DNA from 2 places in the Rossellomorea sp. LJF3 genome. Region 1 is predicted to be linked to the other one. Evidence: a T-box and tRNA genes for the amino acid it is inferred to sense, from the RefSeq annotation. Region 1 holds a T-box; the other holds one or more tRNA genes.
The links. The T-box of region 1 lies ahead of metG (methionine--tRNA ligase). A T-box ahead of a tRNA ligase gene usually reads a tRNA of that ligase, here a tRNA-Met.
Positions count from the first base shown of each region.

Region 1 (10,577 bases):
TGTAAGTGTTTCAGCTTCTTCATTTACCGTTACACTGCCATCAACGACCACGTCCGCTGCATTTCGATTGCATCCGCTTAATAGAATAGTAATAAATAGACCCGCTATCATGATTGTGTGTGACGCTTTCACTAGTTGTCCCCCTTATATGTGTGTGCACTTATATCTTACCAAAAGACCAATAAAATACACCATAAACATTTTATTGTCTTTTGGTAAGAAGTATTTGAAAAATGGGACTATCGATAGAATTGAATGATGTTGGTTGGTGGGATTATTTTGGGGATTTCATGTTCACCGTTAAGGGAACCTTGTCAGAAAAGAATAGGAAGGTGGCTGGATCAACGGCCTCCATGTAATTTCTACATTACATGGGGTTGGATTGCTTAACGTCGCACTTCATTTGCAAACCTTACATTCCTGATTTGATCGTACCACCAGTGTAAGCGGACCAAAGACAAAAAGCTGTGGCATGCACAAATCGGCAATATTATCGTGAGACTATTTTTTTAGATGCTTATTACAAACTGCTTTCAGGATAAACAATTTTTCCTGTACGCTTAACATCCTCCAACATTTAGCACGAATGATCATAATGATTCCCCTCTCCTTTTTCTAAGTCTTTCTGTTACTTCTATTTACCTCCTCCTAACCTTTTACAAACCATTCAATTTGCTACATATTCACATACAAAAATACTTTCTCCGACAGGTTGTTCTATCGAAAAAAGTATAAAAACGAAACGCCTGTCAATCTGTACAGGTAAATGTAGAATTTCTTTTAGGATTTTTTTTATTATTTTTTGAATAAGTGGGAATGTAAATATATGGACCGTTCCTTTCCGCCGCAGGCACAAGACTCGCGCGGGGAGGAAGTCAAGTGCCTTCCGCTACAATCCACTCTGTGTTTCTATACTAAACTTATATAATTCATCCAAACAAATCCCTCTCATGTCCTACTATCGTATATTACTCATTTAGATATTATTATCCATTTAATAGTAACAATTTTTTACGTTGGCCTGTCAATTAGAGGGTTGTGACAGCAGTTTTATAAAGTGATGGAGGACGCGGGCGGTGAGGCCCCAGATGACTTTGTCTTCATAGTAGTAGAAATGTTCTTTCATGTTCCTTGCCTGCCAGTCGTAGTTTTCCCCACCTGGTATTTGTTTGTATGGGAAGCTCTCTTCCGGTTCCATTTTAAACTTGATATTATACAATTCCGGTTCTTTTTCACGCATGTATGAGAGAGGGGTTGTGAAAATCTCTTCCACTTCGGCAGCATTCGGGCTCAACTCTTCCAATGATATATTCAGCTTCCCTACAAAGGGATAGATGATCGTCCCAAATGGGGATACGATATAATCGAGAGGATGAATGTCCGAGATGACATGTTGTTGTATTCCCAATTCTTCTGACGTCTCCCTTAAAGCAGCTGCCCTCTCATCTGAGTCACTCCGGTCTATTCTTCCACCCGGAAAGCAGATTTCCCCTGGTTGTCTCCGCATATTCAATGAACGGACTTCAAAGAGAACATGAATCTCACCTTTCACTTCAATCAAAGGAAGTAGAATAGCATATTCAGAAAATGTTTCACTTCCTAACACTTTAGGCGTTCTATCTTTGAAACGCATCAGCAGATCGTCCACATCCATTCTATTTCCCCCTTTATGATAATCTATTCTATGATTTTCTTTATTATAGTATGAACGGAATGCTACACCCAAACCATAAGCGTTCAAATTAGACTCTTCCACATATTCCCTTACGTTCTATGAATCTATGATATACTAATGAAGTCTTATCTCATGGTAAGAAAGAAAACAATCCAAAATCGAAAGGATTTGAAAACATGTTTGGAAAAGTTGCTTCAGACGTATTAGGTTTAAGTGATATCGGCACAGTCATAAAGCCGCAGGATTACGACAAAGCCGATTCAGATGATTATATTATGCATGAAGATGGAGAGAAGATTTACTTCCTGATCAAATCCAAGTCCGATGAATACTGCTTTACAAACAAAGCACTCATCCACCTGGATGGGACGAGTGCAGCAAGCAAGAAACGGGTGCTCCGCCGCTTGGATTATTACAAGTATCACCTTTCGAATGTCCTTCTCGAAACGGCGGGAACAGTAGATCTGGATGTTGAAATAAAGTTTAAGATCGGTTCGGATATCTACTCCATCGATGTTCATAAAAAACATTTAGCAGAAGTGAAAGATCTGTATAAGTCCCTTATAAAAATTGGTGAAATCACTACCGACAACAGTATTTATTCCGGCTTTGCCAATGAAAGTCTCCAACTTGCATCCTCAACATTGGGACAAGTAAAGACAGATGGCGTAAATGTTGTTGAGCAGTTTAAAGAGGTCAATCAATATGCCTTCAATTGGCTGTCGGACAAGAAAAAAGAATTGACCCTCAAAGATTTTGGGTTTATTTTTGAAAAATTCATTCAAAATTAATTTGCATCATCCGGCTGACATCATCAGCCGGATGATCATTACGGCAATTCAGGCATATCAGTCCCTTTCCACTCCTGAATCCCATTGTCCTCTATGATTCCCAAAGTTACATCAGCAATATCCGGATCTGCTATTAATTGATCCTGTATGGCAAACTTAATGTCATCCGCTTCTGACAGGGGTAACCCCTTTTTCAATTCAAGATATGATTCAACATGGTAATAGCGGCCTTCCTGTGTGATCCGCATCTTAAAGATATCGATGACCGCTTCATGTTCAAAGATGGCAGCAGCAATCCGGTCTTCCACTTCTTTTGGTGCAGCAACCCCTATCAGACCAACCATATTGTCATAACCAACCCTGAATGCAACCCCCACCATCAGGAATCCGATCATGATGGTCACAATCCCATCCAATAGTTGAAACGGAGAGAAATAAGAAACAAGGACCGCTATCAAAGCAAGAATGGCACCTGATACAGCCACTAAGTCCTCATAAAACACAAGTCTTGTTGGGGGCGCTGCCCGCTTTACATGCGTGAACGCACCTGTTACAATCCCAGCTCCCCTGCTTTCCACACGGGCTTCCTGACTGATTTCCTTCATCACTTTAAAGAGGATCGTTCCATCAATAAAGATGTTCAGGAGTAACACGAAAACATTTATCCATATCCCTTTCACTTCAGCGGGATGTTTGAGTAGATGAAACCCCTCACGAATCGTTTCATAAGCCATGACCGAAACGACAATGACCGCAATCATACAAAATAGATTAATGACACGCCCAAAACCTGTCGGGAACTTTTCCGTCGGCTTCTTCTCTGAAAGAACACTGCCAATAAATACAAAACCTTGATTGACGGCATCGGCTAACGAGTGCATGGCGGAGGCAAACATTGCCCCACTCCCACTGATAAAGAATGCCGCCCCCTTTGCGATTGCAAGGATGCCATTTCCCACCATTGCAAAAAATGAAGATTTATTTCCTTTTTTCATTAATGTGAAAAATGATTCATTACTCACCAAGCTCACCACCTTACGTTTTATCAAGCTACTAGATAGTATCTCTCAATCATCCCCTTTCATAAGTCGATTGACGAACCTTTTGTGCTTTTCTATACTGTAACAAGAAATGTGAAATCATAAGAATTCGAATCTAATCAGGTCAGGAGAACTAATCATGGATTTTACCATACAACATCTTTCCTTTTATTTAATCCAGGTAGAAGGAAAAGGCGAAGAAGCAGATAAACGACATAAGCACTTTCAAACATTAACCGGTGATGAGTATGAGGAAAGCCCCCTTAAAAGCTTCCTGGACGGTGAACTGACTAAGATCGTCAAGCGCAAGGTGGACAGACACTCCAAGTCAGAATCCGCCCCCACTAAAATTGGCCGCTTTGTTGTAGAACCCGGTCATGAGCTTACATCGAATCCAAACTACAATCTATTTCATCGAACCCGTTATGCTGAAAGCAAAGAAGATTTTCGTGAAGCATGTGATCAGATTGTCCAAATGTACATAGAAGCCAGCGCTATTCGCGGCGGAGCATTTTTAGTAGCCACCGCAAAGCTCACCAAATTTTTTGATGATCCCTTTTTATTCCTCATGAAATGTGATTTCGAACCAAAGGTTGCCACCATTACGGATGAAGCAACCCTGATACATAATGTGGAAATGGCAATCACGACGAAAAATATGAAATCCATCCAATATCCGTATATGCCTGAAGAAGGCATGATGGATTCATCCGAAATCAAGATTCATCAAGCTTCACATGCGAGATACTTTGAAGATTTCCTGAAATGGGTGGAGTATGAAAAATCCATGCCCGAAATCGTCAAATCACAAGTATACGGCATGGTAAAGGAACATATATCTGAAACCTATGCGGAAGAAAGTGATGAACGGGTCGAATTTGAAGAAGCCGTGGAAGAATGGGCCATCAGTCCAAAGCGTGAGCTGCAGGAACGGTTCACGACGGAGCAAGTCGTGGAAGCGACTTCCCAAATCGTCGAGCAGTCCCCTGAAGTGGAACTGAAAGTGAAGCTTGACCATGTTGCAGTAAAAGCCCTTCTCTCAGATTTCGGAGACAGCATTCACTTGGCGAAAGTGAACGGCCGATACGTCCTGATGATTGAAAGCGAGTCCGTCATGTTTGAAAAAGGATTCTCCCCATTGGAATTTTTAAAGCCGGATGAACTCCATGAAGTGATTCAACGGATACAGGATAAGGAATGAGATGGAGAAACTGGGACATATCTAAATCCATCTTCTCTAAAGACGAACAATCAAAAAATTAGGTAGGCTCACTTGTTACACCGCTTTTGATTTCCGTGCAAGACTTCGCTTTCCTCGGGCGGAAGGCAAGCCTCCTCGTCGCTGACGCTCCTGCGGGGTCTTACCTATTCCGCTTTTCCCGTAGGAGTCTTCGTCTTGCACTCCAATCAAAAGCTAGATTCTGCTCTTTACAGTGTATAAACTTCAGCAAAAATTTTAGAAGTCCCGTTTTACCATAATTGTTAATCATACAAAGACTTTATAGTTTTCGGATGTTCGATAATTCGGAGCATAATTAGTCATTCACATCACATCATGTAAGAAAGAGTATTTGTAAAAGTGACGGTAATTGATCATTGGAACTTATAGAATAAGAGTTGGTGTATGCAACGGGGGACTCTACAATGTTATAGTTAAACACTTACGCTTGGAAAGTTGATTGGAGCGGAAGTTGCTCGACTCCGGCGGGAAACGCTGGACAGGTGAGACCCCGCAGGGCTTTTGCCTGAGGAGGCTCACCGCCAGCCCCGCGGAAAGCGAGCAACTGGAGCGGAAATCAACCACTACTCACTACATCCTAAACCAACAGTATTTACGTAGACAGCTAAATGATAAATCCGAACGATTGCAAATGATCGTTCGGATTTTCTTTTAACTAAACTCTTTTGTCCCAACTTCTTTTTTCAATGAAATAACAAAATTTTCTTGTATAAATAATGCTCATAAAATAAAATCAAGTAAGAAAATTCTTTCTCTTTCGGAAAAAGGGGGATAACGAATGCTTACTTCTACACAACTTCAAAATATAAAGGATCTTCAGGATGTCTGCGAGGATTTTGAAGGGATAAACTTAAAATTGAACTGGGAAATGCTAAAGAAGAGAAAGAACGATCAAGATGATTTCCTTCTTTATAAGGATGGCCGTCTGGTCGGATTTTTAGGAATTTACGGATTTGGTGATTCCTACGAAATATGTGGGATGATCCATCCTCAATTCCGTCGTCAGCACCTGTTCCAAGAACTGTTTCAAGAAGCACTTCACTCTTTAAATTCCCGTAAGGTCAACACGCTCTTACTTAATATTCCGGGATCTTCGACATCTGGAAAAGGGTTTATATCACATATGGACGCTGTCTATGATTTCACGGAATATGAAATGAAATGGAATAAAAAAGAGTTGGTCATAGATTCTGATTCTGTCGGAATCAAAACAGCGGATGAACAGGATATCGAAACCATCATCGACCTTGATGAAACCTGTTTCGGGGTTGTCAGAAGTGATGCCGAATCCTATACCAAGAGGCTATTTGAAGAGTCCAGGGAAGGAAATCTTATGATTATCATTGATGAGAAAGTGGTTGGCAAGATAAGGGTTCAACGAACGAACAATAAAAGTTTCATTTACGGGTTTGCGGTATTCCCATCGTTTCAAGGAAAGGGAATTGGAAGAAATGCATTATCACAGGTCGTAATGCAGGAATCCAAGTGGACCGATGATATATACCTTGATGTGGCTGCAACGAACAGCAAGGCATTGAATCTTTATGAATCAAGCGGTTTTCAAACCTTTTACAGTCAAGAGTATTATCAATATCTCATTAAATAATGAAAAAAGCACAGTTCAGCCACTGTGCTTTTTATTTATAAAATATGTGCTCGACCTTCCAGGTGTCTCCGATTGTCAATATACCGTGGGAATAATATGGAAGCTTCCGTTTATCCGTGGGAGAGCCGGGATTGAACAATAGGACTCCTTTCATAAAGCGGGAAAAGGGTATGTGGGAGTGACCGAAGACGATCAGATCCACATCAACATCATCAAAGACTTCCAGAGCTCTTTTTTCAGTGGTCTTCCCCTTTCCGTCCCCATGCGTTATACCGATCTTCATGCCCTTTCTTTCTATGATCCTTCTTTTCGGGAGAAGGGATTGGAGTTCAGTGTCATCGACATTTCCAGCAACGGCAATCAATTCTCCGTACCCCTTGAATTCCATATATACATCATGGGTCCCGAAATCTCCCCCATGAATGATGAGATCACTCTCCATAAGATCTTTCTGAAGGATAGGAGGGAGTCCCCTTCCTTTTCTCGGCATATGAGTGTCAGAAACAATGACGATTTTCATTTCATTCTCCTTTGGATTTCTCATTCAGCTTTTCCCTTTCTTTATCGATCCATTTCAATTCAATCCGGTTGAACAATGGTAAAGTATTCTTTACTGTCAACTCCAAGGGGAGGGATACACTTCCCCAATGCGGTTGATGGGTCATCCCTAACCGTTCCCCCACCTTTGAAGCTGTAAAAGGTATAAACGGCTCGATGATACTTCTAAGATTACTGATGATATAAATGAATTCTTCAAGTACCCTTTTCCCTTCTTCCCTGTTTTCTTTCACTATTATCCACGGTTTCTGATCATCAAAACGTTTATTACACCACCTGATGAATTCAAATACCTCCTCAAGCCCTTGTCTCGTACTTCCTGATTCAATCCAATGACCGGCGGATGAGAATACCTCTTCCACTTTTTGTTGGACCCTCTCATCTACTTTGGTTACGATCACATTGTCACCGAATTCTTTCTTATAGAATTTCACGGTACGTTGAACAAGATTTCCGAAAGCACCGAGAAGTTCACTGTTATGGCTGTAAATAAATTCTCTCCATGAGAAGTCTGCATCCCTCTTTTCAGGTGCATTGATCGTCAGAAAATAGCGGATCGTATCAGGATGGTAAGCACTAAGAAGATCCTTTACCCAGACAGCCCAATTCTGGCTCGTCGATATTTTCCTTTTCTCCAATGTCAGATACTCATTTGAGACAATGTGACCCGGTAAATGGGTTTCTTCATTCATGCCCAGAAGGACGGCTGGCCAAATAATCGTATGAAATGGAATATTATCTTTTCCATGTACATAATAAGAGAGGGTGTCTTTATCCCAGAATTTGTTCAGACTTCCCTTCTCTTCCCCGGCCCATTTCTTTGAGGCACTCAAATATCCACACACCGCTTCTATCCATACATAAATCTTCTTGTCGTGGAATCCTTCAACCGGAACCTCCACCCCATTTTCCAAATCTCTTGTAACCGGGCGGTCCTTCAATCCCTCTTTATGGTAGCGGCCTGTAAGCTGTACGGCATTATCCCTCCACTTTCCTTTCTGTTCCTGTAGCAGCCTCTCTAAGGGTTGCTGGAATTTGGAAAGAGCAAAGTATAAATGGGTGGTCGTTCTCAGGACCGGTTCCTCACCGCAAATTTTACAAAGTCCATTCAATAAGTCCGTTGGATCCAGTACAGTCGAACAATGATCACATTGATCTCCCCTCGCCGTCGAACCGCAAACTGGACAGGTTCCTTCTACGAACCGGTCAGGCAGGAACCGCTGATCGTTCAAACAGTATACTTGCTCAACTTCTTTTTCATACAGCCATCCCTGTTCATGAAGGGTGGTAAAGATTCTTTGTACCTCCTTGTGATGATGTGGATGATCCGTCCTGGTATACTCATCATAGCTGAATCCCAGTGATCGAAAGGAGCGGACAAACTCCTCATGGTAGCGATCTGCTACTTCTTCTACCTTGATCCCCTCCTGTCCCGCCCGAATCCCGATCGGGGTCCCATTACAGTCGCTCCCTGAAACATACAAAACACTTTCCCCTTTCAAGCGGTAATAACGGGCAATGATATCACCCGGCAGCAATGCAGCGATGTGTCCCAAATGCAGGGAGCCATTGGCGTAAGGCCAAGCCCCACCTATAAAAACAGTCATAGTGTTTTCCTCCTCGATATAAATAAAAACCCCTCGTCCTGCGGATATCGAAAGACATCCAAGGACGAGGGGTTAAGCTCGTGGTACCACCTTAGTTCATAGCCTGCTCACGCAAGACCACCTCAACAAGTACGGAGCAAGATAAGCCCTTATACCGTGGCAGTGATAACGGACGCCCAACCCCGTTCTACCCTACACCCCATTGGTTCGAGTAGAATGCTCCGAGACCATTTTCCATAGGTTATCTCCCTGCTTCTTTTCAGCTTCCGAAGCTCTCTGGTAAGGGACTTACACTATGTACTCTTCTCATCAATGCAAATTAGATTTGATTATATTATGCCACTTTTTCAAAAAATTGCAACATTACAGTTAAGGTTTTACTTCACAGGTTTCGTGGAAAAGTGAAAGATAGAACATCAATTTGAAAATACAGGAAACGAGGTGATGCCCTGTTGTTTACGCTGCAGAAACAATTTAAGCGCCCGAAAGGAATCCTGGGCTGGGTTGTGGGGAAAGTAATGGAGTTTGATAATCGGAAGATCAACAATTGGTCCATCAAACAACTGTCCATCGAAAATGGCGATCGCGTTCTTGAAGTGGGATATGGGCCGGGATATTGTATTAAGCGAATTTCCAATCGATTCCCTGATACCTTTGTGGACGGGGTCGATCTTTCCGAAACAATGAAAGAAGCGGCTCAAAGCAAGAATCAGAAAGCCATAGAGAAAGGCAGGGTTCGCCTGTTCGCTCAGGACATCAGTCAATTCGAGTTGAACGATGTTCAGTATGATCGAATCTTTTCCGTTAATAATTACCCGTTATGGAATGACCAGAAGCAGGCACTCAGACACTTATACAAGATGCTTAAAACCGAAGGAACCATCCTCATTACCGTTCAGCCCCGGGGAGATGAAGAGCGGGACAGCAAAGCTCGACGCTATGGGGAAGAAATTTCACAGGCTCTACAGGAAACCGGCTTTAAAAATATTTCTCTATCTTATAAAGATGTAAGCCCTGCACTGACTGTCTCCATAAAAGGGGTAAAATAATTCATAATGTCAAGTAAACAGCCGACCCTTTTAGGATCGGCTGTAGTTAGAGGAATTCACGAGTGAAAAGCTCCTGTCTTTGATGCTCCGATTAACTCCCTGATTTCATCATAGGAGTCCTGCTGAATAAGGTCTATGATCTTACTTCCGACCACTACCCCATCACAGTTCTCACTCATGCTGCGGACATGATCGGGGCTCGATATCCCAAATCCCGCCAGAACCGGAACCGGACTATTGCTCTTTAGCTTGTTTAAATGACGGGATATATTCTCAGCAAACCCCTCTCTTGTTCCTGTAATTCCATTAATCGTGACGGCATAGAGGAACCCTTCTGTCACAGAGGCTAATTCCTTCACTCTTTCCAAAGAGCTGGTGAGGGTTGCCAATTGGATGATGGCTATTTCTTTTTCCTTCGAAGGCTGCTTGACCAAATCGTAATGCTCCAGCGGCAGATCAGGAATGATCACTCCATCCACCCCAGCCTTTTTACAATCGTCGAAGAAGCATTCTACACCATATTTGTAAATCGGATTGATATAGGTCATAAAAATCAGGGGGATCCCAATTTCTTTTCTTCTTTCAGTCAATACATCGAACACCTTTCGAAGTGTTGTTCCCTTCTCCAACGCTCTTTTACCCGCTTCTTGAATCGTCGGTCCATCGGCAACGGGATCAGAGAACGGTATACCGACTTCGATGGCAGTCGCCCCACCTTCTTCAAGCTTCTTTAAAGTTGTTATCAATGTGTCTATGCCACCGTCTCCTGCCATTATATAGGGGATGAACAGCTTATTCCCCCGCTTTAATTCGGCTTCAAGGCTGCTTTCAAGAAATTTTTTACCCATGCTGACTACCTCCCAATAACTCTTTTACTTGTTCAACATCTTTATCCCCTCTCCCGGATAGACATATGACGATTGATTGGTCCTTTGTCATGCCTTCAGCCAACTTCACTGCATAGGCAACGGCATGGGAGCTTTCGAGTGCAGGAATGATTCCTTCAGTCTG
Region 1 is NZ_JBANLY010000001.1:421,181-431,757, forward strand. It holds gene V8G47_RS02210 (hypothetical protein) at 1-132, opposite strand, end outside; gene V8G47_RS02215 (NUDIX hydrolase) at 1,025-1,654, opposite strand; gene V8G47_RS02220 (PH domain-containing protein) at 1,852-2,466, shown strand; gene V8G47_RS02225 (cation diffusion facilitator family transporter) at 2,505-3,461, opposite strand; gene V8G47_RS02230 (DUF3900 domain-containing protein) at 3,646-4,707, shown strand; gene V8G47_RS02235 (GNAT family N-acetyltransferase) at 5,525-6,352, shown strand; gene V8G47_RS02240 (metallophosphoesterase family protein) at 6,384-6,872, opposite strand; gene metG (methionine--tRNA ligase) at 6,874-8,517, opposite strand; T-box leader at 8,575-8,839, opposite strand; gene V8G47_RS02250 (class I SAM-dependent DNA methyltransferase) at 8,970-9,566, shown strand; gene trpA (tryptophan synthase subunit alpha) at 9,623-10,414, opposite strand; gene trpB (tryptophan synthase subunit beta) at 10,407-10,577, opposite strand, start outside.

Region 2 (10,577 bases), on a different contig from region 1:
GTCATCCTCCACCAAGTTTTTTACGAAAGTAAAATAAACTTCATTAATTTTTGCGTAAGCAAAATATCTTTCCATGAATCACTTATATTAAGCATCATACACGCCGGTGTAGCTCAACTGGTAGAGCAACTGACTTGTAATCAGTAGGTTGGGGGTTCAAGTCCTCTTGCCGGCACCATTTGGTTTTTTTGATGTGAGCCATTAGCTCAGTTGGTAGAGCATCTGACTTTTAATCAGAGGGTCGAAGGTTCGAATCCTTCATGGCTCACCATAGATTTTTGCCTTGGCAAAATATCTTACCATTGTTTTTCTCCAATGTGAAAAACAAAATTATATGCGGGTGTGGCGGAATTGGCAGACGCACCAGACTTAGGATCTGGCGCCGCAAGGCGTGGGGGTTCAAGTCCCTTCACCCGCACCATTTCTTTTGCGGAAGTAGTTCAGTGGTAGAACACCACCTTGCCAAGGTGGGGGTCGCGGGTTCGAATCCCGTCTTCCGCTCCAGAGACTTGCCGGGGTGGCGGAACTGGCAGACGCACAGGACTTAAAATCCTGCGGTAGGTGACTACCGTACCGGTTCGATTCCGGTCCTCGGCACCAAAGATTTTTGCGTAAGCAAAATATCTATCCTTACGTTACTTATTGAAAAAAATATTCTATTTAGCGCCCGTAGCTCAATTGGATAGAGCGTTTGACTACGGATCAAAAGGTTAGGGGTTCGACTCCTCTCGGGCGCGCCATATATCGGGAAGTAGCTCAGCTTGGTAGAGCACTTGGTTTGGGACCAAGGGGTCGCAGGTTCGAATCCTGTCTTCCCGACCACTTCTTTGGGGGCCTTAGCTCAGCTGGGAGAGCGCCTGCTTTGCACGCAGGAGGTCAGCGGTTCGATCCCGCTAGGCTCCACCAAGATTTTTTGCGCCAGCAAAATAATCTTCAGTGATTTTGCACAGCAAAAAAATCCTATATGTTTTACGAAAGTGAAACTTAATACTATGTTATATGTTTCTTGGCGGTGTAGCTCAGCTGGCTAGAGCGTACGGTTCATACCCGTGAGGTCGGGGGTTCGATCCCCTCCGCCGCTACCAATAGGGACCTTTAGCTCAGTTGGTTAGAGCAGACGGCTCATAACCGTCCGGTCGTAGGTTCGAGTCCTACAAGGTCCACCAAGTACCATTTTCATTACGGAGGAATACCCAAGTCCGGCTGAAGGGATCGGTCTTGAAAACCGACAGGGGTGTAACAGCCCGCGGGGGTTCGAATCCCCCTTCCTCCTCCATTTTCTCTTTTAAAAAATATTATCGTCGCGGGGTGGAGCAGTTCGGTAGCTCGTCGGGCTCATAACCCGAAGGTCGCAGGTTCAAATCCTGTCCCCGCAATACCATTTTTGCTTGTTATTAATAAGAGATTAACTTTGCTCTTTTATGAGTCACGCAAGGATAGTTATTTTCACTATCGTGAAGGTAATGAAAGTTATTTTGCTTACGCAAAAAACTCTGGTCCGGTAGTTCAGTTGGTTAGAATGCCTGCCTGTCACGCAGGAGGTCGCGGGTTCGAGTCCCGTCCGGACCGCCATTTATCTTTTGATGGTTCAATTGAAAATTTAATCTTCTATATAATACGGCTCAGTAGCTCAGTTGGTAGAGCAATGGACTGAAAATCCATGTGTCGGCGGTTCGATTCCGTCCTGAGCCACCATTTTTCTATTTAGACAAATTATGGCGATTGTGGCGAAGTGGTTAACGCACCTGATTGTGGTTCAGGCATTCGTGGGTTCGATTCCCATCAGTCGCCCCATATTTTATTTTGTAATGCGGGTGTAGTTTAGTGGTAAAACCTCAGCCTTCCAAGCTGATGATGAGGGTTCGATTCCCTTCACCCGCTCCAATTCATTTTTGGGCCTATAGCTCAGCTGGTTAGAGCGCACGCCTGATAAGCGTGAGGTCGGTGGTTCGAGTCCACTTAGGCCCACCATTTCATTATTCCGCAGTAGCTCAGTGGTAGAGCTATCGGCTGTTAACCGATCGGTCGCAAGTTCGAATCTTGCCTGCGGAGCCATATTTGGAGAAGTACTCAAGTGGCTGAAGAGGCGCCCCTGCTAAGGGTGTAGGTCGGGCAACTGGCGCGAGGGTTCAAATCCCTCCTTCTCCGCCATTAAGGCCCATTGGTCAAGCGGTTAAGACACCGCCCTTTCACGGCGGTAACACGGGTTCGAATCCCGTATGGGTCATTATGAAGAGACTATCATTGTTGATAGTCTTTTTTTTGTTGTTCCAAGTAGCACTTTGTCATGGAATAAAGCTGATATAAGCAAGTTTTAGAAAAAGTTTGTTCCAGGTTTCTGCGTCGATGGATATATTATCGACTTTCCTCCGTTTATTAACAACTTCCTCATTATTCCACTCAAAAGCAAATTTCCCATAACAGCAGAGAAGGTCAATGATTATCAAAAATCAAAATCTAACACCTCTTTCCTCCCTTCATTCGACACCGCTATTCCATCTTCCACCCAACCATAATCCTATACAAAGTACCGGAATCCCTCTATGTTTCCTACAAATATTAATTTTTTCACAAAATAATTTTCGACAAATTTCGCTATGAATTCAACGTAATTCCCCTATGTTTTTACAATGTAAACCTTACCATTTAGAATAACTTTCCAAATCGGCCGGTTTTTCATATATCCATGTAGTAAATTGTCGTAATTGAACGACGATTATAAAGAGGATTTTGGTGATGTTGTTAGAAAGTAGTTATGTAGATTGAAAAAATGTAGGTGAGATGATGAACGCAATGACCATAACAGATTACGATGTGTTTTTGTTTCATGAGGGAAATTTGCAGCAGGCCTATCAGTTTATGGGTGCACATGTGAGAAGGGATTCCACTGGGACCTATACAGAATTTTGCGTTTGGGCACCGAAAGCAAGGCATGTTTCATTGGTGGGTTCCTTTAATCAATGGAATGGGAATGGATATGAATTAAAAAAGCGGAACAGTGAAGGTCTGTGGACGATTCGAGTCGATAAGGATCTGGCGGGAGAAACGTATAAGTATGAGATTACGACTCCCCTTGGGGCAAAGAAGCTGAAGGCGGATCCGTACGGGTTTGCTTCTGAAAGGCGTCCTCATACGGCAAGCGTCGTGTATGAGCTGGAGGGCTTTGAATGGGAAGATGAGAAGTGGCTCGAGGACCGATCATCCACTACGATCTACGACAAGCCTATGGCGATTTATGAAGTCCATTTAGGTACGTGGAAGAAGGAAGCAGGAACGTTTCTATCTTATAGGGAATTAGCGCAGCAATTGATTCCCCATGTGAAAGAGCAGGGATTCACCCATATTGAGCTGCTGCCTGTCACGGAGCATCCATTTGACCGGTCCTGGGGTTATCAGGGTACGGGATATTATTCCCCTACCAGTCGCTACGGCTCACCACATGATTTGATGGCATTTGTGAATGAATGTCATTTACATAATATTGGCGTGATCCTGGATTGGGTCCCAGGTCATTTTTGTAAGGATGCGCATGGGTTATATGAGTTTGATGGTTCGTTTGCCTATGAGTACAGTGAGGAAAGGGACCGGGAGAATTATACGTGGGGAACGGCGAACTTTGACTTAGGCAAAGGGGAAGTGAGGAGCTTCCTGATTTCCAATGCCCGCTTCTGGATGGATCAGTATCATATCGATGGCTTCAGGATCGATGCGGTAGCGAACATCATCTATTGGGCGAATCAGGGTGAGCTTAACCCGAATGAAGGCGCCATACAGTTTTTGAAAAACTTGAACAAGGCCGTTTTTGAGTTTGATTCTTCGATTCTGATGATTGCAGAGGATTCTACGGACTGGCCACAGGTGACGTCTCCTGTTCATTATGGAGGACTGGGATTTAATTATAAGTGGAATATGGGATGGATGAATGACGTCCTTAAATATATGGAAACCGATCCATCTGAACGAAGGCATGTGCATTCTCTCATTACGTTTTCGTTGTTATATGCGTTTTCAGAGAATTATGTTCTTCCCTTCTCCCATGACGAAGTGGTGCATGGGAAGAAGTCGTTATTAAATAAAATGCCGGGGGATTACTGGCAGAAATTCGCTCAATACCGTTTGCTCCTCGGCTTCATGATGGCTCATCCAGGAAAAAAGCTTCTGTTCATGGGAAGTGAACTGGCCCCGTTTTCAGAGTGGAAGGACCTTGAGGAATTGGATTGGCATTTATTGGATTACGAATTTCATCACAAATTCAATTCATATTTCAAAGAGCTTATGCATTTATATAAAGGTGCTGAACCATTATTTCAGATGGATCATCGTTCAGACGGATTCCAGTGGGTTGATGTAAATAATGCAGAGCAGCAGATTTTCTCTTTCATCCGTTATGGGATAGAGAAGGGAGATCATCTTGTGGTGATCTGCAATTTCAGTCCCCATGTGTATCATCAGTATAAGGTGGGAGTAGATAAGGTTTCTTCGTATGAAGAGATTTGGAATAGTGATGATGAAAGGTTTGGAGGTTCCCATCAGGTGAATCCCAACCCGCTTACCGTGCACAATGAGCCGTATCATGGAAGAGATGGGTATGTGGAAATGACGATTCCACCATACGCAGCCGTTTATTTAAGACCAATCGAGTGAAAGGGGAGAAGAGTAATGGCAAAAGGTAGATGTGTGGCCATGTTGTTAGCAGGTGGAAAAGGGAGCAGGTTAAGTTCATTGACGAAGAGTCTGGCGAAACCGGCCGTACCATTTGGAGGAAAGTACCGTATCATTGATTTTACCCTGAGCAATTGTACGAACTCAGGTATCGACACTGTCGGTGTTCTTACCCAGTACCAGCCCCTGGTATTGAATTCTTATATCGGGATCGGGAGTGCATGGGACCTTGACCGTAAAAACGGTGGTGTGACCGTCCTGCCCCCATATGCTGAATCATCCGAAATGCGCTGGTATACGGGGACGGCCAGTGCCATTTATCAAAATATGAATTACCTTGAGCAATACGATCCCGAGTACGTATTGATTCTGTCGGGTGATCACATTTACAAAATGGATTATAGTAAAATGCTTGATTATCATATCGAGAAAAAAGCAGATGTCTCGATTTCAGTCATTGAAGTGGGGTGGGATGAAGCGAGCCGCTTCGGACTGATGAACGCGAATGAGGATATGCGTGTCACGGAGTTTGAAGAAAAACCACCTTTCCCGAAAAGCAATCTTGCTTCGATGGGCATTTACATCTTTAATTATTCCGTGCTGAAGGATTATTTGGAGATGGATGAACGGAATCCGGATTCGAGCCATGACTTTGGGAAGGATGTCATTCCTCTCCTACTTGATGAAAAGAAAAAACTGATGGCATATCCATTTGAAGGCTATTGGAAGGATGTCGGAACGGTCAAGAGCCTTTGGGAAGCGAATATGGACCTGATAGATGAAGAGAATGAATTGAATCTGTTCGATCATGATTGGAGAGTGTATTCGGTTAATCCGAATGAGCCGCCTCAATATATTTCAGAAGACGCCCTTGTGGAGGGATCTCTTGTAAATGAAGGATGTACGATTGAAGGAACGATTCAAAAGTCCGTCCTCTTCCAGGGAACAACGGTGAAAAAGGGAGCGCATGTCAGTCGTTCAGTCATCATGCCGGACGCTGTCGTTGAAGAAAATGCCTATATCGAGCAGGCGATCGTGCCATCGAATGTAAGGGTTCCAAAGGGATTGTGCATCATGCCGGAAGAGGGATCTGATGAAGTGATCCTCGTGACGGAATCATTCATTGAAGCACTGCTGGAACAGGAAAGAGTGTAAGGTTCAAGACCATCTTAACAACATTAGAGGAGGAGAAGTGTTTTGAAAAATACGATGCTTGGTGTTATTGACGCTACGAGTTACTACGATTCCTTGGAGGATTTATTATTACATCGCTCATTAGCGGCCCTTCCCATTGCCGGGAGATACCGGTTGATTGACTTTGTCCTTTCCAATATGGTGAATTCCGATATCGGCAGCGTTGCAATCTTTCCAAAGTTTCAATACAGATCACTGATGGATCACCTCGGATCAGGGAAGAACTGGGATCTGAACCGGAAGAGGGATGGCTTGTTTTTCTTTCCTGCCCCTGGACTGGAAGCGAATGAAGAAGGTGTCGGGTCCTTTAATCACTTTGCCCATCATATGGACTATTTCAGACGCAGTACACAGGAATACGCCCTGATCAGCAATTGCTTCACGTTATGTAACATCGATTATCAACCCGTACTGGAGCGTCATATCCGTATCGGTTGTGATATAACGGAAATGCGTTACAATGGCAGCTCCTTAGACATGTACTTAGTCAAAACGTCTACACTGATTGATTTGATCGGGAACAGGCGTGAGACGGGCTATACGTGTATGCAGGATGTGGTGGATGACATGGATGGCGGATTTAAGGTGTGCGGATATGAGCATGAAGGATTTGTTCAAACGATTGATTCCATTGAAGAATACTATGATGCCAGCATGAAGCTTATGAACTTATCCTATTGGAAAGAGCTGTTCAAGAAAGATATGCCTATTTATACGAAAGTAAAGGATGAGCCGCCGACACGCTACACATCAGCTGCAAGTGTGAAAAACAGCATCATCGCCAATGGATGCTTCATTGAAGGCAAAGTGAAGAATTCTACCATGTTCAGAGCGGTGAAGGTCGGCAGGAATACCACAATTTCTAACAGCATCATTATGCAGAAGAGCCAAATTGGAGATAACTGTGTACTGGAGAATGTGATTCTGGATAAAGATGTGAAGATAGAAGATGGTGTCAAGCTTATCGGGGAAGCAAACAATCCAATTGTCATTCGCAAAGGGATGATTCAAGGAGCGCTGATGAATTCGTGAAAGTGTTATTTGTAGTATCTGAGTGTGTCCCATTTATTAAATCCGGGGGCTTGGCGGACGTTGCAGGCGCTTTGCCCAAGGAGTTAAGAAGTTTAGGCACGGATGTCAGGGTGATTCTGCCTAAATACGGCGGGATCCCTCAAGCATTCCGTTCAAGAATGAAGCGGAAGAAAGAATTTTTCGTGTCAGTGGGCTGGAGAAATCAGTATTGTGGAATTGAAGAGTACAGTGAAAATGGCGTGACCTATTATTTTGTGGATAATGAATATTATTTTAACCGGGATCGTTTATACGGATACTTTGACGATGGGGAGAGATTCTCCTTTTTTACAAGGGCAGTATTGGAAAGTATCGCTGTTCTTGATTTCTATCCTGATGTGATTCATTGTCATGATTGGCACACGGGCATGGTTCCGTTCTTACTCAGAAGCGAGTATCAGGAGAGACCGGGCTACTCATTCATCCGCAGCGTATTCACGATTCATAATCTGCAATTTCAAGGAATCTACCCTAAAGAGGTGATGACGGAGTTACTCGCTATCCCGGAGAAGTATTTTCATCATGAATACCTCGAATTTTATGGAAATATCAATTTCATGAAAGGCGCGCTCATTTCTTCGGACTTCGTTACAACGGTCAGTCCTACGTATAAAGAGGAAATCCTCACGCCTTACTACGGGGAAAAGCTTCATAATATACTTGGTCAGCGGTATAACCAATTATTGGGGATCCTCAATGGGATTGATGATGAAGTGTATAATCCTGATGACGGGGAGTTTCCTTTCTTCAGCGGGAATCTTCAAGGAAAGAAGCAGGCAAAGCTTCATCTGCAAAAAAGCCTCGGACTTCATGAGGATGAAGGAATCCCACTTGTGTCCATCATTTCGAGACTGACGAACCAAAAGGGTCTTGAAATCATCAGGGGCGTCTTTCATGAGATGATCCAGGAAAATGTACAGTTTGTCCTGTTGGGGACAGGTGATTGGGAGTTTGAACAGTTTTTCAGGGAAATGGAGTGGACGTATCCTGATAAGGTCAGAGTACAGATCGGCTTCAATGAAGAACTGGCGAAGCAGATCTATTCCGCCAGTGATCTGTTCCTGATGCCTTCCAAGTTCGAGCCTTGCGGGCTGGGACAGTTGATCGCCATGAGATACGGGGCCCTGCCACTTGTAAGGGAGACAGGCGGGTTGAACGATACCGTTGAATCCTACAATGAGGAGACAAAGAGCGGCAACGGCTTCTCATTCAAAAACTTTAATGCTCACGATATGCTTTACACCTATAGAAGAGCCCTATCGTATTACCACGAAGATCCGGAAACATGGAATCATATTGTACGTAATGCAATGAATAAGGATTATAGTTGGGCCCAATCGGCCTTTAAATATAATCAACTATACGCTGACCTGGTATCAAGGAGTGAAAGCCATGTTTTCTGATCCGATTGAATTTAAAGAATTGTTTCTGAAGAAGCTTGAAATGATGTATGGAAAGACGTTTCCTGAGTCCACCAGTCAGGATCAGTTTTTCACGTTAGGCCATTTGATACGTGAATATATTTCGATGAACTGGATCCATACGAATGAGCAGTACCGTTTCAATAAACAAAAGCAGGTGTATTATTTATCCATCGAGTTCCTGCTGGGGCGTCTGCTACGGCAAAATCTGACGAATCTGGGGATCTACGAAATTGTGGATAAAGGGCTTAAGGATCTTGGAATCGACCTTGCGGAAATGGAAGAGGTGGAGCACGATGCAGGACTGGGAAATGGCGGCCTTGGCCGTTTAGCCGCCTGCTTTCTGGATTCCCTGGCTTCCCTCAATTTACCCGGTCATGGATATGGTATCCGTTATAAGCATGGATTGTTCGAACAAAAGATCGTGAACGGATTTCAGATGGAGCTTCCGGAACAGTGGCTGCGTCATGGACATGTTTGGGAGGTCCGCAAATCCGACCTGACAGTCGAAGTGCCTTTCTGGGGGAAGGTGGAATCCTATACGGAAAAGGATGTCTTAAGGTTTCGACATGTAGATGCAGAAATCGTCGCGGCGGTTCCGTATGATATGCCCGTAGTGGGGTTCGAAACGTCGACGGTCAATACGCTGCGATTATGGAGTGCCGAGCCTGCCGCCTATAAAGCGGGAAAAGATATGATGAAATACAAGCGTGATACAGAAGCCATCACGGAATTTCTTTATCCAGACGATACCCACGAGGAAGGGAAGATCCTGCGCCTGAAGCAGCAATACTTCCTGGTGTCAGCAAGTATCCGATCCATTTTGGATTCGTATTTGTACCGAAATGGGGATCTGAAGGAACTGCATGAGAATATTTCTATCCATATCAATGATACCCATCCGGTTCTTGCCATTCCGGAGTTGATGAGGGTCCTTCTGGATGAATACTCCTTTGAATGGGAAGAAGCATGGGAAATCACGACGAATACATTCGCCTATACAAACCATACGACGCTGTCAGAAGCACTGGAGAGATGGCCGATTCGTATATTCCAGCCCCTCCTGCCAAGAATCCACATGATTGTGAATGAAATCAATGAACGGTTCTGCAGGGAATTATGGAAAGAATATCCCGGTGAGTGGAAGAGGATAGAGGACATGGCGATCATCTCTCATAATGAAGTCAAAATGGCCCATCTTGCCATTGTAGGAAGCTTCAGTGTGAACGGTGTGGCAAAGATCCACACGGAAATCCTGAAGCAGCGGGAAATGAACTTATTCTATCAATATTATCCTGGAAAATTTAATAGTAAGACCAATGGGATCACCCATAGAAGGTGGCTCCTTAATAGCAACCCATCCCTTTCGAACCTGATTACCTCTTCGATCGGGGATGAGTGGATCAAAGACCCTTCCAAACTGGTGAAGCTGAAGGAGTATCATCATGATACGGCATTCCTGAAAGACCTGTATGATGTGAAGCAGGGAAATAAACAAAAGCTTGCCGGGCTGATATATGAAAGCAATGGTATCATTGTCGATCCGTCTTCGATATTCGATATCCAGGTGAAGCGGCTTCATGCATACAAACGTCAGTTAATGAATGTGTTGCATATCCTTCACCTGTACAATCGCTGTGTGGAAGATCCGGGATTTGATTTTCATCCACGTACATTCATTTTCGGGGCAAAGGCGTCCCCGGGTTACTATTATGCAAAAAAGATCATTAAGTTGATCCACTCTGTAGCAGATCTCGTAAATGATCACCCGCTTGTGAAAGGGCGCATTAAAGTCGTGTTCCTTGAAAATTACCGGGTGTCCCTTGCAGAAGAGATCATCCCGGCAGCTGACTTGTCCGAGCAGATCTCAACGGCAAGTAAAGAAGCGTCCGGTACGGGGAATATGAAGTTCATGATGAACGGTGCTTTGACCCTTGGGACACTTGACGGTGCCAATATTGAGATCCTGGAACAGGTCGGGCGAGAAAATATCTTTATATTCGGATTAACGGCTGAGGAAGTGATGAAATATCAGAACCATGGAGGCTATTACGCCATGGAGTACTTCCACTACGATACAAGGATCAAAAAGGTGTTGAACCAGTTGATTGATGATACCCTGCCTGATGCAGGTGATCATTTCGAAACCATTTATGATTCGTTACTGACTGAGAATGATCAATTCTTTGTCCTGAGGGATTTCGATTCCTACGTAAGGGTGCATGAACA
Region 2 is NZ_JBANLY010000016.1:77,226-87,802, reverse strand. It holds tRNA gene V8G47_RS15325 (tRNA-Val) at 1-14, shown strand, start outside; tRNA gene V8G47_RS15320 (tRNA-Thr) at 103-178, shown strand; tRNA gene V8G47_RS15315 (tRNA-Lys) at 196-271, shown strand; tRNA gene V8G47_RS15310 (tRNA-Leu) at 337-421, shown strand; tRNA gene V8G47_RS15305 (tRNA-Gly) at 430-504, shown strand; tRNA gene V8G47_RS15300 (tRNA-Leu) at 512-600, shown strand; tRNA gene V8G47_RS15295 (tRNA-Arg) at 664-740, shown strand; tRNA gene V8G47_RS15290 (tRNA-Pro) at 746-822, shown strand; tRNA gene V8G47_RS15285 (tRNA-Ala) at 831-906, shown strand; tRNA gene V8G47_RS15280 (tRNA-Met) at 1,009-1,085, shown strand; tRNA gene V8G47_RS15275 (tRNA-Ile) at 1,090-1,166, shown strand; tRNA gene V8G47_RS15270 (tRNA-Ser) at 1,184-1,276, shown strand; tRNA gene V8G47_RS15265 (tRNA-Met) at 1,303-1,376, shown strand; tRNA gene V8G47_RS15260 (tRNA-Asp) at 1,496-1,572, shown strand; tRNA gene V8G47_RS15255 (tRNA-Phe) at 1,620-1,695, shown strand; tRNA gene V8G47_RS15250 (tRNA-His) at 1,719-1,794, shown strand; tRNA gene V8G47_RS15245 (tRNA-Gly) at 1,811-1,884, shown strand; tRNA gene V8G47_RS15240 (tRNA-Ile) at 1,895-1,971, shown strand; tRNA gene V8G47_RS15235 (tRNA-Asn) at 1,981-2,055, shown strand; tRNA gene V8G47_RS15230 (tRNA-Ser) at 2,061-2,151, shown strand; tRNA gene V8G47_RS15225 (tRNA-Glu) at 2,156-2,227, shown strand; gene glgB (1,4-alpha-glucan branching enzyme) at 2,794-4,644, shown strand; gene V8G47_RS15215 (glucose-1-phosphate adenylyltransferase) at 4,660-5,817, shown strand; gene V8G47_RS15210 (sugar phosphate nucleotidyltransferase) at 5,860-6,888, shown strand; gene glgA (glycogen synthase GlgA) at 6,885-8,330, shown strand; gene V8G47_RS15200 (glycogen/starch/alpha-glucan phosphorylase) at 8,320-10,577, shown strand, end outside.
Region 2: it encodes a tRNA-Met, which carries the amino acid that the T-box ahead of metG (methionine--tRNA ligase) is inferred to sense. The anticodon was not compared.